Regions from separate parts of the Microcoleus sp. bin38.metabat.b11b12b14.051 genome, predicted to be linked through region 2. Evidence: riboswitches for the same ligand, from Rfam matches in the RefSeq annotation. Region 2 holds a riboswitch; each other region holds the start of a gene.

Region 1 (7,827 bases), on a different contig from region 2:
AAAATGGTATAACCTGATGAATAGAGCTGATATCCCATAGCATAAACGGTTTGATTTCCTTACTCTGCAACTGTCAACTGTCAACTGTCAACTGCTATACGTAATTCCTGATTTTTAAACTTTTATTCAGCTTCTTCGCTAGAATGCAGATCCTTCAATAGTTTAGCTGCAATTGCAATGAGCTCGTATACAGAGTTTTCCGTAAGTTGTGTGCTTTTGAAGCCATGAGCAATAGGATTGCGTAAAGAAAGTGAATTCATTAGCAACTGATACTCAGATTTAGAAATTACGCCCTCTGCTGTTAGTTTTTTGACTAAATAATGCGGCTCTAATCTTTGCAAACTTAACTCTTCTTTTTGGGCAACAATCCTCAAAGTTGCCTCAACTAAAGACCAGGAATATAGCATAGCCGACTCTAGATGTTGTGTGACAAGTTGCTTAGCGACTTGCAAGCCCAACTCTATTTCAGACTCTTGAAAAGAATCCTCAGCTTTGGGAATATCTACTGCATCCTCAGAGTTAGTCATCATTAACTCAAACCTCCAACCAGGATTTTTTGCTACTGCTTGGGCTAAATATTGAGTAGACGATGAGTTGAGTGAAGTGCGCGATTTGACTTCAATAATCACTGACTCTTCCCCCCGACGCACGATCAAATCTGGGGGATAACTTTTGAGGAATTCAGGTAAATCTTCAAGATTTGGAGGAAATAAAATTTCATAACCTTTCTGACGATACTCCTCTGCTATTTTTAGCAATTGCTCTCTTTCTCTGTTTGCAGTTAGGGTTGCCATCATGTCAGTACCTCTGGATCAGGAGCATCAATTACGAGAATGTGCAATAATTCATTACCACGGGCAAATCCTTCCGCTAGAATCGAGGTCATATTTTCTACTTTAAAGTTAGTTGATAAATTCCTCTTGCGGGCGAGGACATCAGTTACTTGATCGTCATCGACATAGGCTAGCCCGATAATTGCATCTTGAATTGGCTTTACTATAGAACCCATTTGACATCTTTGAGTTTTTGGGTTGGGTGACGAGAAATACCGAGATTAACCCGGTTTCTGAGATTTACGCCCGGGGCAAGAAACCGGGTTTCTACGAGTTTTTGGGTTGGTTACGAGAAATACCGAGATCAACCCGGTTTCTGAGATTTACGCAGAATAGATATCAAATGAGTTCTATATTGTCCACATCGATTTTAACAGAATCGTAGAAATAAGTTATCTGGAGCATAACTAGACCAGTAGCTGTTTTCTGTTCCGAAGACCAGTATTTTTCAGCCTCTTCCCTTACCGTCACTTTCCAAGCTTTGAGAAGAGCTCGCCTACGAGCTTGTTGTGATACAGGTGGGCCATCTACTATGAACTCAAATCTCGCCAAAGTATTTCTCAATAGAAGATTGGGAATTACTTTATCACTTAACTACCGCCCACTGAGTAATCGGTGCTAGCGGTTTCCAACCGAGAAAAGATCCGATCGCCCCAGCGCGCTGAATCCCAATTCTAATCAATTCTCCGCCATGCAAAGAATGCCATTGCAGCACCGTAAGTTCACTCTCAATAGTCACCGCATTCACAACTAATCGGCCACCTTCACCTAAAGCATTCCAACAAGTTTCCAGCAAAGCTTCTGCGGTGACACCGCCACCGATGAAAATTGCATTTGGTTGAGGCAAATTTGCCAAAGCAGCGGGCGCGTCTCCCGCGATGATTTTGAGTTCGGGAACACCCAAATTAGACGCATTTTCGGCAATGTATTCCAGTCTAGTTGCATGGCGTTCGATCGCGATCGCCCGACAACTCCGATGACTCCGCATCCACTCAATCGCGATCGAACCGCAGCCCGCCCCCACATCCCACAGCAACTCCCCCGGAATCGGCGCTAACGCACACAGCGTAACGGCTCTAACCTCCCGTTTCGTCAACTGTCCATCGTGGCGATAGGCTGCATCCGGTAAGCCAGAAGTGCCCGAAAGCAGCAGAGTTTCGCGATCGGCTACAACTGCAATGGCGATCGTATTCAAATCGGCTAAATCCGTCGCATTCCAAGCTGCTGCAACCCCCTCGATCCGCCGTTCCGCCTCCGACCCCATCCGCTCGAACACTGTGATTAAACTGCTGCCAAACCCCCGCTGTGTCAACATTTTCGCTACAAGATCGGGCGTATGTCGATCGGCACTCAAGACTAGCAAGCGTGTACCGGGAGACAAAGCTAGGGCGATCGAGGCGATCGGGCGATTTGTTAAACTGAAAGTCTCAACATCCGCCAGCGCCCAACCCAAACGCGCACAAGCCAGACTAAAAGCCGATGCTGCGGGAATCACAATCATTTCCGAAATCGGAATGCGGCGCAACAGCGTGACACCAATCCCGTGACACATCGGATCGCCGCTTGCGAGCACGCAGACAGACTCGCCGCGACGGCTGATGATGCTGTCGATAGTTGCTTGTAGCGGCGAGCTCCAAACCAAGTGTTCGCGAGTGTCGTCGGTTGGTAGCATTGCGAGGTGGCGCGCGCCGCCGACAATGATTTTAGATCGATCGAGTAACGATCGGGCGATCGGGCTCAATCCCAAAAGTCCGTCTTCCCCAATTCCCACCACCGAAAGCCATTTCTGCATTGCGCCCTGACTGCTAATTACTACTTATCAATTTTCAATAATAATCTGGGATTGCTATTTTATTGAGAAACACTCTGACTTGAATTGTATAAATCTTTGATTGATACATCTAACGCAAATGAATCGTCAAAAACAATCAACCCTGATTATCTACGGAATTGCACTTACACAATCATTAGGATTAATGAGTTGTACAGCATTACCTAACTTCAATCCGCTTAAGATTGGCGAGCATAAAGCTACCCCTTGCCTCGATTACAAATTTGAAAATGTCAACCCTTTAATTGTAGGTAAAACGACTAAAATAAAAATAGGAGAACGCAGTGATTCTGATTGTATCGTATCAGCGTTTGCCCGTTCCGATAAATCTTGGGTATGGTTGTCTAAAAATCCAGGAATTATCACAATTGTTCCAGATGGAACTGTAACTGGAATTGCACCGGGAAAGTTTGTTGTGTTGGCTAAAAAAGGTAAAGAAACACTCCAGATGTCCGGTACTGTTTATCCGCAAGATTGGAATGTTCGGATTCAACCGGAAGTGGCAACAGTGCGCGTGGGCGATCGCATTACCTTTGCAATGATAGCTTCTGATTCAACTGGTAAATTACTTCCCCCGATATCTTGCAGCTTTCGGACTCCAGACTATCAACAATATGAGCCTAATGTACCCCGCAGACCTGACAATCCGACACCTTTGCTCGATCGCTCTTTTTACCACATGGGCGCAGAACCTGGCACATTTCGAGCGCTACGCCCCGGAAACATTACGATTACAGGCAAAATGGGCGATCGCCAAAAAGAAGCAAAATTAACTATCAAATAAAATCAGCGTTGTTATTTTATGAATCTTCGCAACCAAATAATTGTGACATTTACTGTTTATCCACTGCTCGTATATGTGATAGCATATGGGATGGTTTGGATTAGCCCATATTGGTACGACGGCAAACCAGACCTAGAATATATCCCAGTCTCAGAACGTTGGTCATTTGCTCTCATTGTATGGTGGTTTTTGCAGTCTTGGTGTTTGCCATTACTCTTTGGTGCAATAGGGTTAATTTTATATTTGGACAAACGAAAAAATCCACCACACAGCTAGAATAGGTGAAAAATCTATCAGATGTTTATTAGACCTTTTGCAAAAATACCTGGGACGGGCAAGATGCCCATCCCACAAAAATTTTTTCTCTTGTGGGATGGGCATCTTGCACGTCCGAAAATTTGATTAAAAGGATTTTTGCAAGAGGTCTATTGTACAGTCCTGGACGAAAAAAACGTATTTCTGTCACTGCGAGGCTGAGGTAGAAATCTCAAAGCTTTGCTACACCTGGAATATTCCTCTGTACTGGCGAGATCCTATTAGCAACTATACAAAATAACCAGCCATTTGTTAAGAAATTTAATATTTTTCGCTGCGGGCGATCGACTTATGATACATTTCTGAAACCTGAAAGCGGGAAAGTCCGGTGCAATTCCGGCGCTGTGCCGCAACTGTGAAAGTCAGAATGCCGATTTCAGGGCGCTTTTGGCACGTTTACCAGAAAAAATTGGTTTAAAGCCTCTCTTTTGTAGGGAGAAATTAAAATCAGATTATTGATGACTCCAATCGTCTCCCTGACCTGGAGAGGTCGCACTCATCTGTCAACTGTCAACTGTCAACTGTCAACTAAATTGTAAGTTCCCTGCGTCGCACGGGGAAGGAGATTATTTGTTAGCTTTGACTGATTTACCGACTTGTCCGGGCTTATTTTACGGTTCCCAAGCCCGAGACGGAGTTTTATCGAGGATGCGGATTCCGGGGGGAATTTTAAATGTACAGCAGTGTTGGTCGATCGCCAATTTGATCGATCGCTACAGTACCGGCTCTTTGCAAGTCACAAATCGGGCAAATTTGCAAATCCGAGAATTGCACTCAGAAATTCCCCCGTCGGTTTGGCGCGAGTTACAGGAATTGGGATTAGCATCTCGCCGCGTTGAAGTTGACCCAATTCGCAATATAATGGCAAGCCCAACAGCAGGAATCGATCGCCAACAGTTAGTTGATACTCGCCCGCTGGTTGCAGCTTGGGATGATTATTTGCAAACTCATCCCGAATTATCGGAACTTTCCGCTAAATTCAGTATTGGCTTTGACGGCGGCGAAACAGTTTCGATCCGCAATCTACGGAACGATATCTTATTAGTAGCAGAAAGAATCTCGACCAAATCCGAAATAGTTTTTCGGCTGTACTTGAACGGCGATACAGGAATTATCATCGAAGAATCGCAATGTATTGCAGTATTAGCAGCCCTAACTAACGTATATCTTGAATATACCAAATATCAGCCTCGAATTAATGGCAAAAAACCGCGCTTACGTCATCTACTCGCTGATTGGGACGCTGAAATTTACCTAGAAAAAGTAGAGCAAAACTTACCGTTTGCATTCCGGCGAAGGTCGATCGATCTTTCAGAAAGAGACATCTCCCAAAACTCTTGTGGGGTAGGCATCTTGCCTGCCCCTGAGAGGCTTTTGACCGCACATTCAAGAGCGATCGCACGCAACAGCAATCTAGGCATTCACCCCCAACGACAGTCCGATTTCTCCTACATCGGCATTGCACTGCCTCTCGGTAGGCTAGAATCAAAGCAACTGCGAAATTTAGCAAATTTAGCCCAAAATCTAGCCAGCAGCACCCTGAGACTAACGCCGTGGCAAAATCTGGTGATTTCCGACATCCCCAACCCCCAGGTTTCTGAAGTCAAACAGCAAATCGCCGAATTAGGATTGCACTCATCCGCAACTCGCCTAGATTCTTGCTTAATTGCGTGTGCCGGTAGCAGTGGCTGCGCGTCATCCGCGACAGATACTCAAAGTGACGCCCTAGCAATGGTAAGGGATTTAGCCCAAAAACTGACGATCGACCGATCGATCAATATCCATTTCAGCGGCTGCGAAAAGTCCTGCGCCCAACACCAGCCGATTGACATCACCCTAGTAGGAACTCAGATTCAACGAGAAAACCAGACGATCGCAGCTTACAACATTTATGCAGGTAAAAAAGACTTACCCTTTGGACGGCAAATCTTCCCAGCTATCAGTGTACCTGAGATGCCCAGGGCGATCGAGCGAATGTTGCGAGTGTACCAGCAAATGCGAGAACCGGGTGACTCATTCAGTGAATTTTGCGATCGATGGGCGATCGCAAAATTGCAAGAATTTCTTATTCCCAAAAATCAGAATTAAAAAAATATATCCCATTAAAACAGACAAATTGTAATAAATTCCCCTTCTCTTTCTTCCTTCGCGCCTTCGCGATTCATTAAAAAAGCTATTCCACAAATCAAACAAACCACCCATAGCAGTTTCAAATAAAGTTAAGTACAGTCTTTTAATTCCCAATTTCCAATGCCCAATGCCCAATGCCCAATGCCCTGTTTGGCCAATGCCCAATGCCCCACCCTTCGACTTCGCTCAGGGCGAGATGCCCCATGCCCAATGCCCAATGCCCAATGCCCAATGCCCCATGCCCAATTATTTAAATGATTGACTACATCCGAGACGGAACAGAAATATACCAAAAATCCTTCGCCACAATCCGCGCCGAAGCAGACTTGTCAAACCTACCACCAGACTTAGAAACAGTCGCAGTACGACTAATTCACAGTTGCGGAATGATCGATATCGTTAAAGACTTAGCAGCTTCCCCCTTTGCCGCCACCCACGGGCGCCAAGCCCTCGCAGCAGGCGCGCCGATTCTCTGCGACGCCCGCATGATAGCCGAAGGCATCACCCGCAAACGCCTACCCGCCGACAATCCAGTGATTTGCACCCTCTGGCATCCCGAAGTCCCGGAATTGGCGCGGCAAATCGGCAATACTCGATCGGCAGCAGCCCTCGATTTGTGGCTAGATAAGTTAGATGGTGCAGTTGTCGCGATCGGCAATGCCCCGACTGCTTTATTCCGACTGCTAGAAATGTTGGATGCTGGAGCTCCGAAACCGGCGTTAATTCTGGGTTTCCCGGTAGGATTTGTGGGGGCGGCGGAATCCAAAGCTGAACTCGCTGCCAACAGTCGGGGAGTGCCATTTATCGCGCTACACGGGCGGCGCGGTGGCAGTGCGATGGCAACAGCAGCCGTGAATGCGTTAGCTAAAGAGGACGAACTATGACTAAGACTACTGGTAAATTGTACGGATTGGGCATCGGCCCTGGCGATCCAGAATTGATTACATTGAAAGCTTATCGGATTTTGCAATCGGTGCCGGTGATTGCGTATCCGGCGATGGAAAACGGTAAGGTGCTCGCGCGGGCGATCGTCGCAGATTATTTGCGAGAAGAGCAAATTGAAATTCCGATGCCGCTGCCTTTTAGTCCAACGCGATCGTCTCAACCGTATTACGATATTGCAGCCGAGAAAATTGCCGCCCACCTCAGCGAAGGGCGGGATGTGGCGGTTTTGTGCGAGGGCGAACCTTTTCTCTACGGCACGTTTATGTATTTGTTTAACCGATTGTCGGACAAATTTACCACGGAAGTTGTGCCGGGAATTTCTTCGACAATGGCGAGTGCGAGTGCGTTGGGAGTGCCGCTGACTTACCGCAACGATGTGTTAAGCATTATGCCTGCGACGCTGGATGCTGATGTTTTGCGCGATCGGCTAGCGCTGGTTGATGCTGCTGTAATTATTAAGCTGGGGAGGCACTTTGCGAAAGTCCGAGACGTGTTGATTGAGTTGGGACAGTTCGATCGCGCATTATATATAGAACGCGCAACTATGCCAAATCAGAGGATTCGGGCGATCGGCGATGTCGAGCCCGGGGAGGTTCCCTACTGGGCCCTAGTTATGATACCCAGCCAGCAAAAGTCTGTATCTTGATCTCGCTTCAAGAGAGATATCGGCTTCACAACCGGAGTCCTATATCTCAAACAAACTTTACAAATCAGAGATATCCGCCAGATTTATCTGTGGAATCAATCAAAAATCTCCGATCTCTTATCTCAAATCAACTGACTATCCCGTGCCTGAAAGCGACGCGCTTCCAGGCTTTCTCTTTTTTAGTCAATTCTTTGGTCTTTAGCAGCAATTCTTACAGCCCATAACTCCAGCTTATACCTTACATCAGTTAATCTGTTGTTACAGGTCTTTACAAAGCTTAGAAGATACTTTATATTTATTTACATGGCGGAACACAAAGCCGTCACGAACATTGAAAACCAAA
Region 2 (7,827 bases):
AGACTTTCGATTCCTCCCCATTCTTCCGCATCAAACCGCCGTTTGTCCTGCCAGACTAAGGTTTTGGGCGATATTAAGGTGACAAAATATGACGGTTTCTGGGGCCAGGGTTCGGAAACTGTCTGGAAACCCCAAGGATAGATTTTTTGTGCAGGAAGGCTGATAGGACGATCGCCTTGCAAGATAATATGTAAGACTTGCCCAAAAATTCTAATTGTAAGGTGCGAACACCAGCACCTTACTCTGAAGAATGACCAGAGGTAAAAAAGCCAGAAAGTCCATAGAAAAGTCAATGAATTCATCTCAAGATATTCTGATTATTGGGGGCGGAATTATCGGCCTTTCGCTAGCAGTTGAACTGAAGTTGCGAGGGGCATCTGTCGCTGTTCTCACCGCCGATTCTCCACAACCGACGGCCAGGGCCGCTGCCGGAATGCTCGCGCCACAAGCCGAACGAATTCCCCCCAGTCCGATGCTAGATTTGTGCCTGCAAAGTCGCTCTCTGTATGCGTATTGGGTGGAACGGCTGGAAGAGATGACGGGGTTGAAAACAGGTTATTGGCGATCGGGAATTCTCGCACCAGTCTGTCAAAACGAGCCTCAACAACAGCAACTATTGTCAAACCTTAACTCTCAATGGTTAGACGGGGATGCGATTCGCCAGCACCAGTTTGGATTGGGTGAAGAAATTATCGGTGGTTGGTGGTATCCAGACGACGCTCAAGTGGACAACCGCGCTTTATTCCGGACGCTTCAAGCCGCAACTAAAAAATTGCAGGTTGAGATTATTCAAGATACTGCCAAGGCAATTATTCGGCAGGGAAACCGAGTTTTTGGTGTGGAAACAACGGCAGGAAAATTGCAAGCTGACCGTTATGTTTTGGCGGCAGGGCCTTGGTCTGAGAAGTTATTGGATGTTCCGATTTTTCCGAGAAAGGGGCAAATGCTGTCCGTGTGCGTACCAGAAGATAGTGCTGTTACGCAGCCGCTGCAAACAGTTTTATTCGGGACTGGCATTTATATTGTACCGCGTCAAGATGGTAGAATTATTATCGGTGCCACTAGCGAAAATGTGGATTTTACGCCGGGAAATACCCCTGCGGGAATCCAAAGTTTGCTAGCAGGAGCAATTAAGTTATATCCAGAATTACAAAATTATCCGATTCTAGAGTTTTGGTGGGGATTTCGTCCGGCTACCAAGGATGAGTTGCCGATTTTGGGTGCGAGTGCTTGGGAAAATTTGACGCTGGCGACTGGGCATTATCGCAACGGCATTTTATTAGCCCCGGTAACGGCTAAATTGTTGGCTGATTTGATGTTAGATCGACAGTTAGATCCGTTGTTGTCAGCTTTTAATTATTCCAGGTTTACCTGTTCCTGACATTCAGTTTGTAGTGAGGACTTTAGTCCTCTATCAATCCAGATAAATGAAACAGGACTAAAGTTCTTAGGAATGAGAATTAAATAACTTCCACAAGTTTGTGGGATGGGCGTCCCGCCCGTTCTTTTTGGACGGGCGGGACGCCCATCCCACAATAACAATTAAAATTGTAAGTTATTTAATTCGCGATCCTTACTACGAACTTAATTTGGGCGTAAGTCCAAATTAGTTAAGTTCCGGTTTTTTGGGTAAATTCAATTCCCTGCATTTAGCGGAAGCCAAATCATAAGCATTTTGGTAATCTTTACCGCCTAACATGACATCGCCGTAATATTCGTAGGGTTGATTTCCGTAAACCGGCAGCGGATCGTCTTCTGGATAATCTTCTTTAGATTCTTCTAGAATTGCTTTGAGTTTCTTCACGCTCAATCGCTGGGCCGGGAAGTAATGAATGTCTTGAGCGCTAAAACCGAGATGTGGAAAAGTTGGGTCAACAATACGCTCGTTGAGTTCAATCCAGCTATACTCAATGGGTTTGTAGGGCGCTCCGGGTGCAGCTAAAAATCCTTGGACGTAAATTGCGCCTTCGGTGGTTAAGGCTGCTTTAGAAGCGTTATCAAAGCAATTTTTCCGGTTGCTTTTGATCCGAGTGGCGATTTCAATAGAAAGTGTCTCATCTAACAGTTCGCTCATAATTCCTTCGAGTCGCGTGTGCGATCAGATTGTAGCAAATTAGAGGCGTAAAGGCTTCAATACAGCATTTCTGTCGATCAGACGCCGTTTGTGCCTCCAGGAGTTATAAAGTAACCTAATCCTCGATCCTAGGGACAACTGGATGCCAAATCGGGATGCTGGATATCCATTTGATCGATCGCCAAACGAAAGGTTTGTTGAGACTTTGCGATCGCAGCTTGAACAGATTGATCACCGTCGGCACGATCGCGCAAATATTGTCTACCTGCTCTCGCTGGGACTAACCGGGCTTCTGAACCTGTCGCTGCACATTTTCCTAAGTGTTGATTTTGCTTTGCTTCCAAAGTTACAATATTGAGTTTTTGGGCAGCATCTAATGCTTTTTGATACTGAATTATGGCAGCATCAAAGTCTCCAGTTTGTTCTAATCTAGCTCCCTCAATCCAAGGATCGTTGATTTCATTTTCAAAGGGGCAATCTATCGTTAATTTACAACTTTCTGCTCTAGCTACACTAGACAAAGGTATCAACAATATAGCCAAAGTTCCAATCATAACCATTAAGTGTTTCAACATACTAGACTTGTTTTAGAAGCATTTTGCCGTTTTACAATAGTAAATGCACCAGATGACAGTAGAGAATATACCAAGGAAACATCCAGGAATTAAGTGTTAATCAGAAACCCAAAATACAAAAGAGAATAGTTTTACTCCTATTTGAATCTCTGAATAATGCTCTTGCCTCCTTCTCTGGCACTCTTCTCTAATGCCTTCTTTTGTGCATCTTTAAAATCCATATTCACCCGTCTTTTTTCAATCAGTTCCGCTAACAAACTGCCGTTTTTAAGTCCGAAAATAAAGGTTTGACCGCTATGAAAAAAACGAATAGCGTAAACCTTGCCAGTTTCTGTAAACCAGTATCCCATGCCATCGCCCACTTCTATGTTGGCTTCTGAGGCTGAGACAATTCTGGTTTTACCATTTCCTTGATTCACGGTACAGATGCGATAGCGAACGGATTTTTCTGTTTTCAGCTTTTCGTTGCAGGGCTGTTTTTCGATTTTTTCAAAGTTTCTATGAAAACTCTCGCCTAGTTCCGCAGGAGAAAATATAGCAGGCTCAATTGTGGCTTCTGCGATCGCCTGTTGTTTGGTGTGCGCTGTATTAGGTGAAATAGCGATCGGTTGGGCGATCGCACTAGGTACAGTTGAGGCGATCGCTACCAGCAAAGATCCTAATGTCAGTAGGCGGAGCATTTTTAATCTTGATAAATTTACATTGACATGATATAATATTTTGATTATTTTAGGATAGTTTTCAATATTTTTATAGGTCTGTGAACGAGATTGCTCTGCAAAGCTTTAAAGCAGAATACCAAGACTTACAAGCAGCCCAAAACCACTAGAGAAGAACTATAGCCTGCTTGAGATTTCTGGATTACCGCAGTTTTTTCGTGAAAGTCGATCGCCCATACAGCCGGCAAATAACCAGTTTTCGGGAGTCGCCACAGTTTGCAAAGTGCGATCGAAAGGGTAGTTGAACCCGGAAGATAGTCATTGCGGGCGCTGGTGACAGGTTTCACAGTCTTTTCTGCAAACAAACCAGAAATGTGATAACCTCATACAAGTGCAAAAATCGGTTCCAACAAAAAATAACCGTTGGAAGAGACGGGGAAAGTCCGGCGTAAGTCCGGCGCTGTCCCGCAACTGTGATGAGATTTTACAGTCTCTTAGTCAGAAGGCCCGCCGATATTGCAAATCTGTTCTTTTTCGTCTACGAGGTATAGATGATAGTTGATTTAGCATTTTTACAATTGACGTACTATGGCGAGAAATTGGAATGAAGAACGCCATTAAAAAGTCAGACTTTGTGCTAGCTCCTTACATAAAAAGCAACAATTTTAAAGCTAGTTGCCAAATACTTAATACAGTAATTCCCTATCTATTTTTATGGTTTTTAGCATTTAAAGCTACTGCCCTTTCTGTATGGCTGCTGCCGCCGATTCTGGTCTTGATGACACTGTTTTCAGGACGGTGTTTCTCCTTGATGCACGATTGTGGGCACTATTCTTTGTTTAGTTCCAAAAAAGTCAATCGCACCGTGGGTTTTCTGCTCGGTATCATCAATGCAATTCCTCAGTATCCCTGGTCTAGGGGACACGCTTACCATCACAAAAATAATGGTAATTGGGATATGTATCGAGGCCCTTCGGCATTGACTACTACCGAAAAATTTGCGGCGCTCAGTACATTCAATCAAAAAATATATCAGGTGCTGAGACATCCGTTGATGCTGTTTCCTGGTGGTTTTTTCTACCTAATTATCAAACCAAGACTCGCGCTAATCTTGGGAATTGCTGGTTTTATCCGACATACTTTTGATTGTCTAAGTCAAGATTTGGGCATGGGTTTATCGAGAATCATTGCTTCTTATAAATCTAAACATTGGTATACGACGGCTGAGTTTTGGGATTTACTATTCAACAATATTTGTGTTGTTGGTAGCTGGCTGTATCTGGGTAACTTACTTGGGGTTGGGTTTTTCTGGAGTGTTTACTCAATTGTGATGACTTGCTCAGCGGCGATATTTATCTGTATCTTCTTTGTGCAGCATAACTTTGAGGGTTCCTACGCTCACAAAACAGAGGGCTGGGACTATCTGCTGGGCGCGATCGAAGGTAGTAGTTATCTGAAATTACCCAGAATTCTCAATTGGTTTTCGGCTGATATTGCTTATCACAATATTCATCATCTCTCTGAGCGCATCCCTAATTACAATCTTCGGGCGTGTCACAATGCTAATCTGCACCTGCTTGGTAATTCAAAAATCCTGACTATTTGGGAGATTCCTGATTGTTTCAAGTTCATTCTTTGGGATGCCGATTCTGATAGCTTGCAATCGATCGCATTATTTAGAGAAAAAGCAGAAACTCAATTAGTTAATGTAGAACACATGGCGGTTGAAACCGCTTCTATACAGACAAAACCCGCGACTCGACTTCGCTCGCCGAACACCTCCGCGGGTTGAATAACGAGCACTGAAAATTATGTTTTATGCTTCAGTCCGCGGAGGGGTTCGCTATCGCTTGTCGAAGTGCAGGCATCGTTTGACTTGACTTTCTGGCGGTTGAAACCGCTGTCTTATCTTATAATCGTTCAATTGCCAGATTTTTTTGGAATTTCAGTCTGTATTCAGCTTTGAAGAGAAGGTAAAAAATGAATTTATTTGTTGTTGTATTTGGAGTTTTGTTTGCACTGCTGGCGATCGCCCTTTTGATCTATTTAATCACAGCTCGCCCTTATCAATCATCCGACTCCGTGGCCAATTCCTACGACGAATGGACGGAAGACGGCATTTTAGAGTTTTATTGGGGCGAACACATCCATTTAGGCCATTATGGTTCCCCGCCACAACGGAAAGATTTCCTCGCCGCCAAATCGGATTTTGTGCATGAAATGGTGCGCTGGGGCGGCTTGGATCGATTACCTGCTGGTACTACAGTCTTAGATGTGGGCTGTGGAATTGGCGGTAGCAGCCGGATTCTGGCCCAGGATTATCGGTTTGCTGTCACAGGGATTACCATCAGCCCGCAGCAAGTTAAACGCGCCCAAGAATTAACTCCCCCCGATCTCGATTTACAGTTTCGGGTGGATGATGCGATGGCGCTGTCGTTTCCAGATGCGAGTTTTGATGTGGTTTGGTCGATCGAAGCTGGCCCACATATGCCAGATAAAGCCGTCTTCGCGAAAGAGTTGATGAGAGTCGTAAAGCCCGGTGGTGTGCTAGTTGTGGCCGATTGGAATCAAAGGGACGATCGCCAAATCCCGCTCAATTTCTGGGAGAAACCGGTAATGCAACAACTGCTGGATCAATGGTCGCATCCGGCTTTTTCAAGCATCGAGGGCTTTTCAGAACTTTTAGAAGCAACAGGGTTTGTGGAGGGCGCTGTAACTACCGGAGATTGGACGAATGAAACCCTTCCTTCCTGGATAGATTCTATCTGGCAAGGTATAGTTAGACCGGCCGGATTAGTGCGTTTTGGTGTATCGGGTTTCATCAAGTCTCTGCGAGAAGTACCGACTCTTTTACTAATGCGTTTAGCATTTGGTGCGGGGCTTTGTAGGTTTGGAATGTTCCGCGCCATCCGAGCAAATTCGCCCGCAGATTTAACAGCAGCAAGTTCTACTAAAACAATGACTGGTGTTTAGCGAGTGCCTGAAAAATCAAAAACTGTCCGAAGTCTTGGCAATACTTTGGACAGTTTTTGGCATTGGTCGAGTACCAGAAACCCAGACTTGCTGTATAGTGGACTATTTTTTATTTCATTTAAGTCCAGCGCTAAGTTTCAAAAAATGCGTTAAAAATGGTAGGACAAGCCAAGTAAGGCTTACAGGGCGTTAAAAAACAGTCCGGACTATTGAGAAGGTATAATGTATGCAGTCTTATAGTTAACTTTAAACAAATAGATTGCTATGACAGATAATTTTCAAAATGATGTCACTAAGGCTGTTAACTGCCAAGTAAATCTTGGTGAATCTGTTTTAGAGGCATATATGCTTCTAAGTAGTGAGAAGCGCCTGGGTGTTGAGAATATAGGAGCTACTTTGGGCTACTCAGATAGCTTTTTTTTCGAGCTAACAGAATGGGGGTCTGAAACGCTGAAAACCTTGCGCGAAATGGGTTTCTCTGGAGAAATAGTTTGGGCAAATGTTGTTAATAAAGGTCATGACCAAACAGGTTCTTTTTTGATAAAAACTCTTGGTATTCGAGATTTCGTAAAACTTATTACTTACGAAGCTACAAGTAAACGAAACTTAAAAGCTACTATTTTATTAGCTGCTTTTGCTGAAACAGGTTTAGAGCGAATTTTGGAAGATGCTTTTGCGGGAAGGTCTATAGATTTTATTCTTGAAAAAATTGTTCATTACAGCAAATGGACGTATGAGGAGCGGCAGGAGGTTTTTGCGTATAACCGCGAGGAGGTACGAGCTTTACGCATGGGATCTTCTGCCTTCAGTTGATTGCTGCGGGCCTTTCCCGATATTGTAGTGTGCGTCAGCCTCTTTAAATCTTTCGGATAACTGCAAGAATCTAGGAGGCTGACGCACCCTACGAGAATATAAATCGCGCTATTGTAGGGTGCGTCAGCATTTCTAAATCTTTGGGATAATTATCAAAATTCAGGAGGCTGACGCACCCTACAAGAATTTGAATATGAGCTAGATCATAGAAAGCTTTGGGAGAATTTGGCAAACTGAGAGTAAGGTTAAATAGGAGGTCAAATCAATGACCAATACTACTCTCAATTTGCAGACTGCACCGGGCCATGAAGTCCTAGCAGCGGCTGGTAAGAAAATGCTGAGGCCGGGGGGAAAAGTTGCTACTGAAATGTTGTTTGAATGGGCGGATTTTCAACCGGGCGAAACTGTTTTGGAGTTGGCTGCAAGTTTTGGATATAGCTCGATCGCCCTTGCTGAACGTTTTGGCGTTAAAGTAGTGGGAGTTGAGAACAATCCCGACAGTGTGGTGCGCGCCCGTGCTAACGTTGCAGCAGCGGGTTTGGGCGATCGAGTGGAAATTGTCGAAGGAGATATTTTGCACTTGGATCGGATCTCGCAACAGTTTGATTGGGTGTTGGCTGAAGCTATCCTGACGATGCAATCGCGATCGGGAAAAGCTAAAATTTTATCGGGAATTGGCGATCGGCTAAAACCAGGTGGTAAGTTTCTATCGCACGAACTTTTAGCCCGAAAC
Region 3 (7,827 bases), on a different contig from region 2:
ACGAACCTTGACAGATTCTAGGTTTGTAGTGAGGACTTTAGTCCGCATCCATAGAAGAAGGACTAAAGTCCTCACTACGAACCTTTGTAGGTATGACTAATGACTCCGCATAATTAATTGCCAATTATAGCTGCAATTCGATCGCGCTCCAACTCTCTACCAATAATCACCAGCTTGGTTTGGCGGAGTTCCGAAGGTTGCCAAGGGCGATCGTAAAAACATTCTATACGATCGCCCACACCTTGCAACACCATCCGCATCGGTTTGTTGGGAACCGCCACAAACCCCTTAATCCGATAAATTTCTTCCTTCTGCATCAAGGATTGCAGCTTTTTCACCAAAGCTTCCGGTTCAAATTCGCGATCGGCAATAAAGAAAGTCGAGTTAATATCATCATCGTGCTCGTGTTCCTCTTCCGTGTCGTGGTGACTCGGGCGGGACTCCAAATCATCCTCAACCGCCGCATTAAATCCCAACAGCACATCGGGGTTAATTTCGCCACCCTTGCAAGGCACAATTTTCACACTCGGGCGCAACTCTTGCTGCAACCAGGTTTGAACTTTCTGGTGAGTTTCGGCATCTACGCGATCGACCTTCGTCAACAGTACCATATCGGCACAGGCCAACTGATCTTCAAACAATTCCTCGATCGGCGTTTCGTGATCCAAACTATCATCAGCCTCTCGCTGCGCCATCAAAGCATCGATATCGCCAACAAAAGTACCGCTAGCCACAGCCTCGCAATCAACAACCGCCACCACACCGTCAACAGTAGCGCCCGTGCGAATTTCCGGCCAGCGAAAAGCTTGAATCAAAGGCTTAGGAAGAGCCAGGCCCGAAGTCTCGATTAAGATACAATCAATTTGGTCTTTGCGCTTCAACAATTCCTGCATCGTCGGCAAAAATTCCTCTTGAACAGTGCAGCAAAGACAACCGTTTGTTAATTCTACAATATTGCTGGTGACAGTTTCTTCGTCATCGCAAACTTGGCAATCGCGCAGCAATTCACCGTCAATACCGATTTCGCCAAATTCATTAACCAAAACAGCAATGCGGCGGCCTTGATTGTTTTGCAACAAATGGCGAATTAAGGTAGTTTTGCCACTACCGAGAAAACCAGTAATAACTGTAACAGGAATCTTGTGCATTAAATTTTTTCTCAGGTTTAAATGTATGGTGTGCAACGCACACCATTCTTCAGTCCGCGGAGGCGGACTTTGTGTGTGTAGCAGCGGTTTCAACCGCCGACTCTGATCTTTGAATGTATGGTGTGCAAAGCACACCATTCTTCAGTCCGCGGAGGCGGACTTTGTGTGTGTAGCAGCGGTTTCAACCGCCGACTCTAATCTCTGATCTTTACTCTTCAGTCCGCGGAGGCGGACTTCGTTTGTGTAGCAGCGGTTTCAACCGCCGACTCTGATCTTTGTTTGACAAGAAGCGGTTTCAACCGCCGACTCTGATCTTTGTGTGTGTAGCAGCGGTTTCAACCGCCGACTCTTCTAAATGCACTCTCCTAAATGCACAACTCAACTCTAATTTCCCAGCGGCGGAATCTTCGCCAAAACGCCTTTCTTCAAAGCTTGAGGACGCTCAGCCCAAGGCAACAAACCATCCGGTTTAGCATAGTATTGACTCGCACATTCCAGTACAGCCTCGACGCTTTCCGGCTCATTCGCAGGCAAATCACCAAACAAATAAGTATACTTTCCAGCAGCAGCAAAAGACACGGCACAAGAGTGACTGCAAGCACTCATGCACTCAACTTCCCGAATATCAAATTTTTCTGAAAACTCCCAATCTTGAGCGAGTTTCAATAAATCTTCCATGAATTGTTGGCCGCCGCTTTTACCTTCGCGCTTGCCGTCTTTCCAAACACTAGCGCAAGCAGTGCAAACTAAAAGACAGTGTTTTGTGCGTACAGCCGTGTTAGTTCCATTCATCATCCATACCTCGTAGATGCGTTCAAAAGTGAGTTAGATATCGGCGGGCATTCTGACTTTAGAGGTGAAGGACTAAAGTCCTTACTACAAACCTCATTACAGTTGCGGGACAGCGCCGGACTTGCACCGAACTTTCCCCGTTTCCTCTGGCGGCTGCTCCCCGCTAGAACCGATCGCGAATTCAAATCCTACCACACTTGCCGCCCTTTGCCAAAAAAGTTATCTTGGTAATGGCGATTTTTAATATCTAGCTACATAAATTAACTCGGTTCGTAGTAAGGACTTTAGTCCTCTGATATTTCTGCGGACTGAAGTCCTTACTACGAACCTTATGAGCACTTTTCCCGACTTTTCTACACAGGGCTATCAAGTAACCCGCGAACTTGGATACAACAGTTTGGGCGGCCGCGTTACCTATTTTTAGGGAACTGGTATTAGCTTTTAGTTACATCCAGATTGCTTGAGCAACTGTACTGCGGATTCGCTTTAAATTTTCCATACCTATCTCTTTAAGCTTTAACAAAGACTCGTCGCTGGCTTCTACTAATTCTGACACCGTGAGGTATCCAGCAGCTTTCAATATATCAATTTTGCGCTCCGTGAGTCCATAAGGATATACGTGAGATTTTTTTAATTTGCTAATATCTTCCCTTAATATTAGCATTTCACCATGCTCAGGTAATTCAGGCAATTGAATTTTAAACAACTCACTTGTTTTGTGTAATTCTAAAGGCTCATTTCTCTCATTTTTTTCATTTAACCACCTAGTATAAATTTCATTGGTGACCCGAGCGCCACGAGTCTTTTCCAGCAATGTGCATAGATTCAAGCTATATCTTGTTCCTCGTCCTCTCGATTTCATTGCCCGTGAAACATCTCGAATTGAAATAAATCCAGTATATTCAAGTAGTTCTAACGGCTTTGATAGACGTTGTGCAATTTCTCTTAAAATAAGTACATTCTGCTTATTTTGCTTGCCAGCATCCTGAAATATTGATTCTGCAATCTCGGTTGCAGGATCGATCATTAGTGCATATATACCAAGTTTTGGCTTAAGCTCTTCAATCAATGGCCAATAGTAGTTACGGGCCAGGTAGATCAGTGTCTTTGTGATATTGGCGTAATTGATCTTACGTTTCTTACAGTTGTCAGACAGATTATTCCATGCAAATATAAATCCTCTCATATTTCCAAGTACAGCCCTTCCCATAAACCCCGCAACATTTTCTAAAGCAAATTGACCAGAGAAAGACTCTTCAGGAAGTCGCTCAGAAAACCTTTTTCTAATTATCTCGGCAAAGTTGGTATTATAGTCTTCTAGTTCATCATTTCTTGAAATATCGATCACCGTAGCATCATTATATACATCAAACCTTGTTCCAAAATTAGTAACTCCAGGGTAAATAGCAGCTTTACACGATATTACACTGCTCGATAAAGTCCGAAATATATCGAAAAACTCATGTAGCGGAGCTTCCCGACCAATGTGAGCCGCGTCATCAAATAAAATAACTATTCTTTTCCCAGATGCACTCGATAAACTAGATAATTCTCTCTGAAGTGATGTGATGTTTGGCAAAGCCTCAAACTCAGAGAGATTAGCTGCTTTAATAATTGTCCTATTTACGGCATCAATTATTAGCTGACTTAACATTTTTTCATACTTCTCACCTTCACTTCTGAGTAATTCAAGATGACGAAGACTGATGTATATGCCAAATGTAGAGCTTAGATTATTTTCAGGATACATTCTTCTTGATGCTTCTATCATAAGCGCACTTTTTCCGCTACCACGTGCCCCTTTTAATAAGACTGGGCCATGAGCAATCAAATTAGAAATAAAGCGCTGCTCTTGTTTTGAGAAATAATGCAGTTTCTCAAACTCTTCAGGCGAACAATCTTCTGCGGCTAAGATCAGCGATGTATTTTCATAAATAGTATTAACCATTAGAAAACTCCCATTTCTTGAATTTCTTGATAAGCTGCGATTGCTTCTGGAATATCGAGTTTATTTAGTGCATGACTGACAACAGAAACAATTAGTCCAAGGGTAGCGATATTACGAACAGTTTTCTCAATCAGCCGTCTAGTTGTTTCTCGATCCAAGGCTGAACTTAAAGGAATCACCAGTTCGTGATGTATTCCTTTTGAAAGTTGAGAGTATAGACTTGAAAACTCATTTAAAGTTTCATTATAGAATCTTTCAAAATCCTTTCTTCTAAGATCGGCTATCCATACATCCCCACTGACATCTTTGATTGCATCTAACATCTTGTCAAAGTTAGCAGACCATATTAGTTTCTTATAATAATCTCCAAGCAGAGCTCTAGTAGGGTTTTGCAGTGACTTATCAGCCCAAAGATCCGTAACTTTGTCCGCTAAAACATCACCTTGCCAACGTATAGACGACTTATTAGGCTTATCTATTTGATAATTGGGCTGTTTTTGACATTCCCTAAGTAAGAGGACTCTAAAAGGATCGAGCCTCGCAATTAGTGCGGTACATCCCAATTCCAGTATACTTCTCCCTAAAAATGGGGCAAATAATGAAATTTGGTTATCACTCAGGGATTCTAGTGTTACTAACTCTTTAACAACATTATCAATTGACGCGGACAAATGACTTAGCACCTCATCAATATCACCTCCATCAGAAACTACATTTCCACAGAGTAGTTTGGCTAATGCTGACTGATTGCTTACTGGCTCATCGGCACCTGATTCATTAGAACTCATTTTATTTTACGGCAACCCGATCGACAGCTTCCAAAATTTGTGCAATGCACACCTTACTGCTTGCAGGGTGCGCGCCGCACACCCTACAAACTACAAATTAAGCTGTTTCGTGTTGTTTGTGCCATGCCGGATGCCACAGCAATTCGGCAGTCGATCGCTTCTCGACCATTTCCTTGGTAATCTTACAGTCAGCAACATCCTTGCGAGAAGGCAACTCGTACATCACATCAAGCATTAACTCCTCCAAAATGCTGCGGAGAGCTCTCGCGCCGGTTTTGCGTCGATAGGCCTCTTGGGCGATCGCCCGCAGCGCATCCGGGTCAAATTCCAACTCCACGCTGTCCATCTTCAACAGCTTCTGATACTGCTTCACCAGCGCATTCCGGGGCTCAGTCAAAATCTGCATCAAAGCCGCCTCATCCAGCGGCGAAATCACCGTCACCACCGGAATCCGCCCGACAAACTCAGGAATTAAACCAAACTTGACTAAATCATCCGGCTGTACCTGCTGCAAAATATCAGCCGCCCGCTTATCCTTCGCGGGTAAAGTCGAGTTGCTTTCGGTTTCTGTCGGCTGAATAAAGCCCAAAGATTTTTTACCCAAACGCTGTTCAACTATTTTTTCTAAACCGACAAAAGCACCGCCACAAATAAATAGAATCTTGCTCGTGTCAACTTGAATAAAATCTTGGTAAGGATGTTTGCGGCCACCTTGCGGGGGCACGTTAACCACCGTTCCTTCCAACATTTTTAGCAGCGCTTGTTGCACTCCTTCTCCCGATACATCTCTGGTGATCGAAGTGTTTTCGCTTTTGCGAGCAATCTTGTCAATTTCGTCAATATAAATAATCCCGCGCTGTGCGGCTTCGACATCAAAATCAGACATTTGCAACAGGCGCAGCAAGATATTTTCTACATCGTCGCCGACATATCCAGCTTCTGTCAGCGTCGTCGCATCGGCTACTGCAAATGGGACTTCGAGCATTTGCGCCAAACTCTGCGCTAACAAGGTTTTGCCGCAACCTGTCGGCCCGACTAGCATGATGTTGGATTTTTGCAGTTCCACATCGCTGTCCGGGGCAGACTTGCCGCTGTCTTTGGCTTGGTCTACGCTCAAGCGCTTGTAATGGTTGTAAACTGCTACAGAAAGGACTTTTTTTGCTGAATGCTGGCCGATGACGTGGTTGTCTAAATGCTGTTTAATTTCTGTGGGTTTGGGAATTTGGGCTAGAACAATTTTCGATTTGTTCGATCGACCCTGGCGTTTCGTTCCTTGTCCCTGAGACTCTCGCACCTCTGACTGGGGAACCTGTTGACCAATTGTTTTGCTGGAGTCAAAAAACTCCTCTTCTAAAATTTCATTGCACAAATCAACGCATTCATCGCAAATGTAGACGCCGGGCCCAGCTATTAACTTGCGGACGTACTCCTGCGACTTGCCGCAAAAGGAGCATCTGAGATGGGAGTCATATTTGGACATATTTAGCCTCTTTCTTTACGGTTGCGGTTGCTTGTTTCGACTGGGGAGTTGCGCCGGATCGATCGATTCTCGCCCTAGAATGGTTTCCCGAGCGGACACCCAAGCCAGTCAGTCGATTTTAGATTTTAGATTTTAGATTTTAGATTTTAGATTTACTCCACGGATAAATTTTGGAGGTTGAACCTTCGTCTAAAACTTAGGGCTCTACACGAGTTAAGTCAGGGGGTTGTCTCAATTTTTTGCCTGATCAAGCTTGGCGTTCTCTATTTCTAAGTTAACACTTTTGAGGCATGACTCATTAGTCATTACTCATGCGACCAAATTTTAATTTTTTATTTTCCCTGGTAGTAAAGCTGCACTGGCTTACCATTTTTTGTATTCCAAAAATTTTCCCGACATAATTATTTTCACTCGATCGCCTTTTGGGTCGGCTTCTTTCTCGACATCCAAAGTAAAGTCGATCGCACTCATAATCCCGTCACCAAATTTTTCATGGATCACTGCTTTGAGTGGCATCCCGTACACCTGCATAATTTCATAGAATCGATAAATCAGCGGGTCAACTGGAACTGCTGCATCCAAAGAACCTTTTAGCGGAGGTTCGCAGAGCACCGCAGCCGTCTCGCTATCCAATCCCAAAGCCGAGACAATTTTTTCGGCTTCATCGACCGATGCAGTAGCTTGACGGTAAATAACCGCCGCAATCCAAACTTCATCACGACCCAAAACTTTTTCCAATTCTGCAAAACTAATTCCCTTAGCTTTTTTAGCAGCTAAAAGCTTTTCCGTTATTTCACAAATTGCCATTAAATATTCTCCAACTTACTGCCCTGCTAGATGGGAAATTTGTATCATATTTTGGTAAACTTGTCAATAGCAAACTCACAAAAAAAACAGCATCTATCCCTCGCAACTTTAGTAAAAGCTGGTCTTGTTAATCCGCCCAACTTGCAACAGATCGCTCCCCAAATAACTGATATAGCAATCGCCACAGCGGTGAGGACATAAATAACCTCATGAATAGAGCCCCTCGTCCATAGCAGAAACGGTTTGATTTTCTTTCTCTGCAACTGTCAACTGTCCACTGTCAACTGTCCACTGCTATAAAAGCCCTGCGGCAATGGTACAGTTGGCAGTATATGTAGTGCAAATTACACAAACCCAGGCATTCGGCAACAGGCAAGCCTGCCTCCATTCGACGGTGCCAGCCTCAGGCACGGGTGGCAATATCCCACAGCTAAGACCCCTTTACCCCTCACAACCTAGGACTGACAAAAGTATGGAGATTCAGACCAAAGACTACACCATTGAGTACGATCGCGCTACTCAAACAATCACCTGCTGCGGCTCGTTCCGGCTCAGCCAGACGGAAGAATACGCCCCGATCGTCGATCTGCTCAACAGCGTTGCTGACTCCTCGCCAAACACAATTACTCTAGACTTGCGAAAGCTAGAATTTTTAAACAGTTCGGGAATTAATATTGTCTCGAAATTTGTGATCAAAGTGCGCCAGCAAAAGAATATTCAAATCGCCGTCAAAGGCTCTAAAGAGATACCCTGGCAGGGAAAATCGCTGAAGAACTTGCAGCGGCTGATGCCTTCCTTGCACTTAGAATTGGAATAAAAAATCGCAAAATGTAACGGTGAGTCCCCGAAAAAGTCCGGGCAGGA
Region 4 (7,827 bases), on a different contig from region 2:
GCTCTATTCATGAAGTTATTTATGTCCTCACCGATGTGGCGGTTGCCATATTTGAAATTATTGATCATCGATCGCGCGATCGGCTGTAAACTTCGGTGCATCTCACTTTTGAAGAGGGCGAAGCATGACCGCATATAAGTTATTAGTTATAATCCCATATTGACGGAGGTCATGCTTCGCCCCTACAAACATATTTGCCTTCATTGAGATGCACCCGTGAACTTCCTGTTAAATCTTGTGATCTATTGATTTCCTTAGTCTGCAACTGTCAACTGTCAACTGTCAACTGTCCACTGGTATACATCTAGTTGAGCGCGACTGATGGCAGCCTGAACTGCATCCGCATCGAATACATCTGCGATCGCAGGTTCCACACCTTATTCAGCTAAAGTCTCTGCTTTTTCTGGAGAACGGGTTTCCCTGCATTTCCCGTCAGCAACCGGGTTTCTCGCCTTTGCTGAGTCAGTCGTGAATTGGTCGATCGGTCTAATTACCCATAAAATTCACAGCAAATCGCCAAATTGCCCAAAAATATCAACCAACTTGTGGTAAAGTTTTGTGTCGATTGCTTTGCGTCAAGGCAATCTGCAAGTTCAGTTAAACGCGCTCACAGCTATGTTTTTGTTACCGATTCTACCCTTAGCTCAGGCAATCCCGACACGTCCCGCCCGAGAACTGATCATCCAGCCAGAAGTCCCGCTACCCGAAAACGAACTGGATTTGCCACCGCAGCCAAGCAGCAGCCCGCTGAAAACTGTGACAATGCCCCAGCAAGTGCGCGTTTTGCCTGGACAACTCGACAACATCCCCGTTTTTAATAGCAATAGCCCAGAAGTTGTGCAAACCGAAGGCATTTTGCTCTCGACATTTCCGCAGTCAGCAAAACAAGTACCTGCTGCACATTTAAACTTTGCATTCAAAGGCAGATTTGATATCTTCGCCCACCACATTGCTAAAGCTAAAAATCGTGCCGAAACTCGCACCTTATTTCAAGGGATTATTGTCTACAATCCCAACTCCGAACCTGTTACTTTAAATATATTGCAAGGAGCAACTTATTTAACTCGGCCGGATGCTTTGTTTGTCGATTTGCCGTCGTATTTAGAAAATCGATTCGGTACTGTGTTTGCGGGGCCTGGCAGCCGCATCACCAGCGATGTGTTGCGGGGGTACAGACAAAGCATTTTGCCGGCTGCGATCGAGATTCCGGCGAATCAGAGCCGAATGCTGATGAATTTGCCGATACCTGTGGGCAATGTCACGCCTGCTTCCAACGGGCGATCGACTTTGATGCGAGTGTCGAGCAGCAATTCGGTTTATGTGGCTAGTTTGGCGATGTTTGCTCCTCAAACTAAAGAAGGAGTCGAACAATATCCGACTTTAGAACAGTGGGAAAATATTTTAAACACCAAAGGTTTAGCGGGGCCGAGAGATTTGGCTCCCACTCCCACAGGCGAAAATCCGCTGCAAAAAATTTACGGGCGCGTGGCTGGAGTCGCTGAAGGTTCCCAATGGCAAGCTAAAATTACTGACAATACGAGAACCGATTATTTAACTGTTCCCAAGCGCGGCGAGTCATTTTCCTATGCTTTGAGCACTACGGATACTGGTACTTTTGGGACTGGTCAAGTTCAAAGTGCTAAAATGTTAGCTCGGTATCCCGATACTGCTTATTTTGCTCACGGTAATTACGGAATTCAATACAATTTAACTTTTCCGCTTTATAACAAATCTCGCGAGTCGCAATCTGTGAGCATTAGAATGCAAACACCGATTAAGGCAAATACAGAATCGGCGGGATTGATGTTTTACGATCCGCCGGAAAATAGGATATTTTTCCGAGGTACGGTGCGGGTGATGTTTAATGATGATTCGGGCAAAACTTTGACGCGCTACATTCACATTGTGCAGCGCCGGGGACAGCAGGGGGAAGCTTTGGTGAATGTGAATATGAAGCCGGGGGAACGCCGTTTGGTTCAGGTGGATTTCTTGTATCCGCCGGATGCGACGCCTCCGCAAGTTTTGACTGTGCGATCGAGTAATTAGCGGTTAGTCAAAGGTTCGATCGGGCTAAAGTTCAATGACTCCGAAAGTTTGAGTCAAGCTGTGATTCAATCAGGGAGCGGAAGGGAGTCCGCACTACCAACGTGGATGCGGACTTGCTTTGCTGAGTGCTCCCGCTGGATATTATGCAATGGCGTCGGCACCTACAAGAGTCTCGAATTGTGCTAATAGCGTTCCATCAGTATTGTTGTTAACTCCAAAAATTTTAGGTAATTGATTTGTTTGGGCGAGAACTTGTCTCACTTCTCGGTTAGATATATCTGCTAGATTTTTGTTATTTAAAATAGCATTAACGGCGGCGATACCGATACCTTGACCAACTGCGGCGTTGAATTCTACAATTCTGCCGACAGAACACGCAAACCCTTCAAATCCAGAGCAGGGACTGACAACTGCCAGGTTAGGAATGTTTTTTATCAATGCGTGGCGGATGCCAATATTGAAGGTTGGCTGTTTGAAACTCAGGCTTTTAAACCACCCCAGACTGTTTGCTTTATCGCCAAGGCTCGGAATGCCTCCCCGAACATCAAAATGATAGCTAAATGTGCCGAGTGCCTCATTAGCAGGTACGCCACCAAGCAGCATTTGTGCGCCGGTTAAAGGTTCTACAACTCCCGTCACGTTCCCGGCGTGTCTGATATAAAGTTCTGAGGCAGAAGTAACAGAAGTAGCTCCCAAACTCTTCAGCCAAGTTGCTACAGATAGCATCTCTCTTTGCATATTAGCTGTGGGTTTGCTGCCGCTTCTGGCTAAGGCTTCTGCTTCGCTGCCGGTGACTGCAAATAACAGCGCGTTCCACGACAGTCTATCATCGGGAAGTATGGCGATATTTCCCTCATCTAAAATTATGCCGGTTTCAGGAAAAGATAGCTTTCTGCCTCTAAACGAGTGGTATGCTACAGACAGTGCGGGCGATCGCACATCGATGTAATCGTTCCCCGCCCACAGAGTTTTGAGGTTTCCTCTGGTGTCGATCATTTCCTGGCGCAGTTGTTCTGCTAGTTTGGCATCTTTACCCGCAGCGGCTAGCAAAAATTTTTGAGCCTCGGAATCAGCAAGGTTTGTGAAGCGTTTTAGATAAAGGTAATCGAGTTCTTTCAGTCTTCTGACACTGAGTCCTTGGGTTTCAAAAACTAGGGTGACAGGAAGTTCTGAGTTAGGCAAACCAAAGGTTTCAAATCCATTCAGCTTTCGCACACCTGCCGCTTGAGCTAATTCGCCATTGACAGTGGCATCAATAAATTGTTTGGCTGCATAAACTGTCCCTGTCGAGGTAATTATGCTAGAAATTTTTTTGCCTTCTTTATTAACTGATTTAATTTCTACTTTGCTGAGGATTGCGACTCCTGCTTGTACCAGCATTGCTTTCAGCGCTGGACTGGCTTTGCGGGGGTCAAGGGCGATCGCGCTGACACCGGATTTTTGCAGGAGTTCTTGATAGATTGTCGGCGGTGAACCGAAGGTATCTAAATTTAAAGATTGTTGCAGTTGTTGACTGATTTGACTTCTATCTAAATAAGCGAGTCCACCTCTGACTAAATGCCCGCCAATTCCTTCTTGCAAGCTTCCTTTAGACATCAGCAAAACTCGCGGATAAAGGTTTGTCCGGCGGCGGTATTCTCGGGCGGCTGAGATAACGGCTAGAACTCCTGGAACTTCATCACCAAAGCAAATGATGTCGTAAGAACGCAAATTCATTAGCATTATTTAATTACCTCTGGCGATCGCCATTTTTGCGATAGGACGCAATTCCTCCCGAGAAAACCGTTTTACTCCTAAACTCAAGAAGGCATCAGGCACAATAGCAGGTTTTTTTGGGTGATGGTAAAGACCCATATCTATGCCAAAAAACCAGTCCATGCGTTCTGCCCAAAGTATGAGCAATATTGCTTTTAGCAATCCTGGAATTAATTCTTGAAGTTCGTTATCCACTGGTGTTTCGTCTGAGTCTGGTAGTTCGTCGGCTGAGGGCCAGTGCTTCGGAAAGTTGTAATCTAACATGGTGGTTGTCCTCAAAACTCATTGATATTATAGCATTGAGTTGTTTAGCTATAATTTTGAATTGTGTGAAGATTTTAACGAACCTCGAAGGCGCGAAGGACGCGAAGGAAGAGAAGGAAGAAGATAGGCGATATTGAGTTATTTAATCTGAAATAATTTTTGTAAAATATCGGTTGAGAGTTGCGCGATCGACTAAACTATATCTAACCAGTCGGTTCTAATGGGGAACAGCCGTTAGAGGAAAGGGGGAAAGTTCGGTGCAAGTCCGGCGCTGTCCCGCAACTGTAATGAAAGTCTTGTTGCTTTCTGAGTCAGGATGCCCGCCGATGCGTTAGTTTAGATTGTCTCATCTGCGAGGTTCAGTGTGAAGGCCAGAAATCGGAAATTGGTCAGCTTGGGATTGATGGCTGGCTTGAGTTGTTATCTTGTCCTAGCATCGGCAACACCGGCCGCAGCTATGCACATTTCGGAAGGTTTTTTGCCGGTGCAATGGGCGGCGTTTTGGTGGATGGTGGCGCTGCCTTTTTTTGTATTCGGTTTGCGATCGATCGCCCAAATTACCAAAGAACACCCGGAACTTAAATTATTACTTGCTTTGGCGGGTGCGTTTACTTTTGTGCTTTCTGCGTTGAAAATTCCTTCGGTAACGGGGAGTTGCTCTCACCCAACGGGTACAGGTTTGGGTGCAATTTTGTTCGGCCCTTCGGTGATGGCTGTATTGGGGGCTTTAGTGCTGTTGTTTCAAACATTACTGCTAGCCCACGGCGGCTTGACAACGTTGGGCGCTAATATGTTTTCGATGGCGATTGTCGGGCCTTTTGCTGCATATTTTATCTATCGATTGCTGTTGCGAACTGGCAGTCAGCGGGCGGCAATTTTTGGTGCGGCGGCTTTGGCAGATTTGCTGACTTATCTGACGACTTCGATACAATTAGCGTTAGCTTTTCCGGCAGCAACTGGCGGTTTTATGACTTCATTTCTCAAGTTTGCTGGCATCTTTGCAATTACTCAAGTTCCTCTGGCGATCGCTGAGGGATTGCTGACTGTATTGGTCTGGAATTGGCTACATTCTTACGGAAAGCCGGAGTTGGAAACTTTGAAATTATTGAGACAGGAGTCATAAATTGTGAATCAAAAACCTACCAAAAATCAGCAAGCTACTTCGCAACAAAATTGGCTGTTAGCGGTTGCAGTGATTGTTCTGGCAGCATTTCCTCTTATTTTTGTCCGGGGTGAATACGGCGGTACGGATGACCAAGCTAAGAAAGCAATTACCGAAATTCAACCGGGTTATAAACCTTGGTTCAATCACTTATTTGAGCCTGCTAGCAGCGAAATCTCCAGTCTATTGTTTGCGTCTCAAGCAGCGATGGGGGCGGGCGTAGTTGGCTACGTGATTGGGTTGTATAAAGGCCGATCGCAATCTGGGCAACAATCTGACAAGAAATCCTCGGAATGAACCATCAGATTGATAGTCTGGCTTATACAAATCGCTTACGGGGGTTGCCGCCAGCTCACAAACTATCATTTGCGATCGCCCTATTAATCCTGTCTCTAGTTTCCCATGTCGCGGTGCAGTTGTCGATCGCCCTTTGGTTGACAATCTGGATCGTTGTTTATGCAGGAATTCCCGCGAAACTCTATCTGCGCTTGCTGTTGCTACCGCTGATGTTTTTGCTGACGAGTGTGCCGGCGTTGGCGATTGGTGCGGTTGCGGGCGATCGAATTCCGACAATTCAATGGGATATTTGGGAAGGTTGGGGGATTAACATCGGCAGTTTTTATCTGTATGTGAGTCGTATTGGCATATATCAGGTGAGTTTATTGTTAGCGCGCGCGATCGCATCCACAAGCTGTATGTACTTCATCCTGTTGACAGTCCCATTTACCGAAATCTTGCAAATCCTCCGCAAACTAAGGTGTCCAGAGTTAGTCACAGAACTGCTATTACTAATGTATCGCTTTATTTTTAGCTTATTGGCGATCGCAGATGAAATTTGGATCGCCCAAAACTCCCGATGTGGCTATCGCACTTGGAAATTAGGAATGCACAGTTTAGGCATTTTAATCGGGCAATTATTGCAACGAACATTAGTAAACTACCGTCAAGTTTCCCTTAGTTTAGCCTCGCGTGGCTTCAACGGAGAATTGCGCGTTTGGAATTCCAACCCTTACAAACCTTCGCGCAGATACACATTTGAAGCTGTATTTGGCTGCACGGTTTTAACCCTGTTAAGTATTGTCAGGATACCCGGCGGTTGAAACCGCGGCGACACAAACAAAACCTGCCTCCGCAGGTTGAAGAATCCGCGGTTGAAATCATCTTATTTTCTTGAGTCCGCGGAGGCGGACATTGTTTATGTAGACGCGGTTTAAACCGCCGTGTCATCTGCACGGTTTTAACCCTGTTAAGTATTGTCAGGATACCCGGCGGTTGAAACCGCGGCGACACAAACAAAACCTGCCTCCGCAGGTTGAAGAATCCGCGGTTTTAACCGCATCTATACAAACACTCACGTGCTTCTGCAGGTTGAAGAATTGACCATTAAAATCATGTTTCTTTCTTGAGTCCGCGGAGGCGGACATTGTTTATGTAGACGCGGTTTAAACCGCCGTGTTATCTGCACGGTTTTAACCCTGTTAAGTATTGTCAGGATACCCGGCGGTTGAAACCGCGGCGACACAAACAAAACCTGCCTCCGCAGGTTGAAGAATCCGCGGTTTTAACCGCATCTATACAAACCAAACCTGCTTTCGCAGGTTGAAGAATTGACCATTAAAATCATGTTTTTTTCTTGAGTCCGCGGAGGCGGACATTGTTTGACAAGATGCGGTTTCAACCGCCGTGTCATCTCGGACATTGTTTATGTAGACGCGGTTTGAAACCATACGTCCGATCTTTCTTTCGTCCGCGGAGGCGGACATTGTTTGTGTAGACGCGGTTTTAACCGCCGTGTCATCTCCGACATTGTTTGACAAGACGCGGTTTCAACCGTACATCCCATCTTTCTTTCGTCCGCGGAGGCGGACATTGTTTGTGTAGACGCGGTTTCAACCGCCGTCTCATTTCGGACATCGTTTGTGTAGACTTATCAATATGACTTTTATGAACTAAACAAATGATTTTTATGAATTGACCTGACCAGAAACCTATTGAATAATAGTAATCAATAGCTGTTCAGTAGGAATCATTTTATGAACAAAAGGCAACTCCAAAAAATACTTTATTTCTGCACCACCTTATTGACCATATTTCTAGTCACAGTCACTCATGTAGCCGCTCAAGAAGTACCATTCTACTGGGAAAATATTAACGTCATCATCGACGTTCAGACCAACGGAGATATGTTAGTTACCGAAACCCAAAAATATGTATTCACAGCCGACTACAATACTGAACGATATCGCTATATTCCTTTAGGCAAAGTCGATGAGATTAAAGATGTCACCGTTGCCGAAAACAATCAAATCATTGCCAGTACCACCGGGATTGATGAAAACAATCAACTTTGGATTCGTTGGCAACATCAATTAAAAGCACCAGAATCACATACTTTTGTCCTAAAATATCGAGTAATAGGTGGATTGCAACTAGATGGTCAGGATACTCAAGTTTATTGGAAAGCCATTTCATCCGGTCGCAAAGCCCCGATTAATACTGCCAAAGTTAGAGTTCAATTACCAGAAGCTTTGTCAGGTAAAGTTGTCTCGTTTAAAAACTTTGGTACGCCAGCTAGTCCTAGCCAAGTAGATGGTAAAACT

The links. Region 2 has a riboswitch for cobalamin ahead of QZW47_RS22640 (fatty acid desaturase). Riboswitches for the same ligand answer to the same signal wherever they lie in the genome.
Region 1: linked by a shared signal. The riboswitch ahead of cobG (precorrin-3B synthase) and the one ahead of QZW47_RS22640 (fatty acid desaturase) in region 2 are both predicted to bind cobalamin.
Region 3: linked by a shared signal. The riboswitch ahead of QZW47_RS15025 (DUF1636 domain-containing protein) and the one ahead of QZW47_RS22640 (fatty acid desaturase) in region 2 are both predicted to bind cobalamin.
Region 4: linked by a shared signal. The riboswitch ahead of QZW47_RS04540 (energy-coupling factor ABC transporter permease) and the one ahead of QZW47_RS22640 (fatty acid desaturase) in region 2 are both predicted to bind cobalamin.

Annotation. Positions count from the first base shown of each region.
Region 1 is NZ_JAAFKD010000049.1:19,537-27,363, forward strand. Features, by position in the region: gene QZW47_RS28970 (hypothetical protein) at 123-797, opposite strand; gene QZW47_RS28975 (hypothetical protein) at 794-1,009, opposite strand; gene cbiE (precorrin-6y C5,15-methyltransferase (decarboxylating) subunit CbiE) at 1,420-2,625, opposite strand; gene QZW47_RS28985 (hypothetical protein) at 2,810-3,448, shown strand; adenosylcobalamin-variant (AdoCbl-variant) riboswitch at 4,065-4,172, shown strand; gene cobG (precorrin-3B synthase) at 4,334-5,851, shown strand; gene QZW47_RS28995 (hypothetical protein) at 5,997-6,125, opposite strand; gene QZW47_RS29000 (precorrin-8X methylmutase) at 6,148-6,777, shown strand; gene QZW47_RS29005 (precorrin-2 C(20)-methyltransferase) at 6,774-7,484, shown strand.
Region 2 is NZ_JAAFKD010000025.1:38,484-46,310, reverse strand. Features, by position in the region: gene QZW47_RS22670 (2Fe-2S iron-sulfur cluster-binding protein) at 1-141, shown strand, start outside; gene thiO (glycine oxidase ThiO) at 293-1,381, shown strand; gene QZW47_RS22660 (hypothetical protein) at 1,607-2,074, opposite strand; gene QZW47_RS22655 (hypothetical protein) at 2,203-2,628, opposite strand; gene QZW47_RS22650 (hypothetical protein) at 2,787-3,329, opposite strand; gene QZW47_RS22645 (hypothetical protein) at 3,455-3,655, opposite strand; cobalamin riboswitch at 3,693-3,838, shown strand; gene QZW47_RS22640 (fatty acid desaturase) at 3,913-5,100, shown strand; gene QZW47_RS22635 (methyltransferase domain-containing protein) at 5,289-6,281, shown strand; gene QZW47_RS22630 (hypothetical protein) at 6,546-7,094, shown strand; gene QZW47_RS22625 (methyltransferase domain-containing protein) at 7,360-7,827, shown strand, end outside.
Region 3 is NZ_JAAFKD010000012.1:179,896-187,722, reverse strand. Features, by position in the region: gene cobW (cobalamin biosynthesis protein CobW) at 114-1,148, opposite strand; gene QZW47_RS15025 (DUF1636 domain-containing protein) at 1,533-1,943, opposite strand; cobalamin riboswitch at 1,965-2,129, opposite strand; gene QZW47_RS15020 (DNA-directed RNA polymerase subunit alpha C-terminal domain-containing protein) at 2,386-3,888, opposite strand; gene QZW47_RS15015 (hypothetical protein) at 3,888-4,676, opposite strand; gene clpX (ATP-dependent protease ATP-binding subunit ClpX) at 4,774-6,156, opposite strand; gene cynS (cyanase) at 6,520-6,963, opposite strand; gene QZW47_RS15000 (hypothetical protein) at 7,436-7,780, shown strand.
Region 4 is NZ_JAAFKD010000003.1:19,673-27,499, forward strand. Features, by position in the region: gene QZW47_RS04525 (DUF3370 domain-containing protein) at 559-2,046, shown strand; gene QZW47_RS04530 (FAD-dependent oxidoreductase) at 2,188-3,762, opposite strand; gene QZW47_RS04535 (Uma2 family endonuclease) at 3,772-4,065, opposite strand; cobalamin riboswitch at 4,261-4,408, shown strand; gene QZW47_RS04540 (energy-coupling factor ABC transporter permease) at 4,469-5,188, shown strand; gene QZW47_RS04545 (energy-coupling factor ABC transporter substrate-binding protein) at 5,192-5,524, shown strand; gene cbiQ (cobalt ECF transporter T component CbiQ) at 5,521-6,327, shown strand; gene QZW47_RS04555 (DUF2207 domain-containing protein) at 7,261-7,827, shown strand, end outside.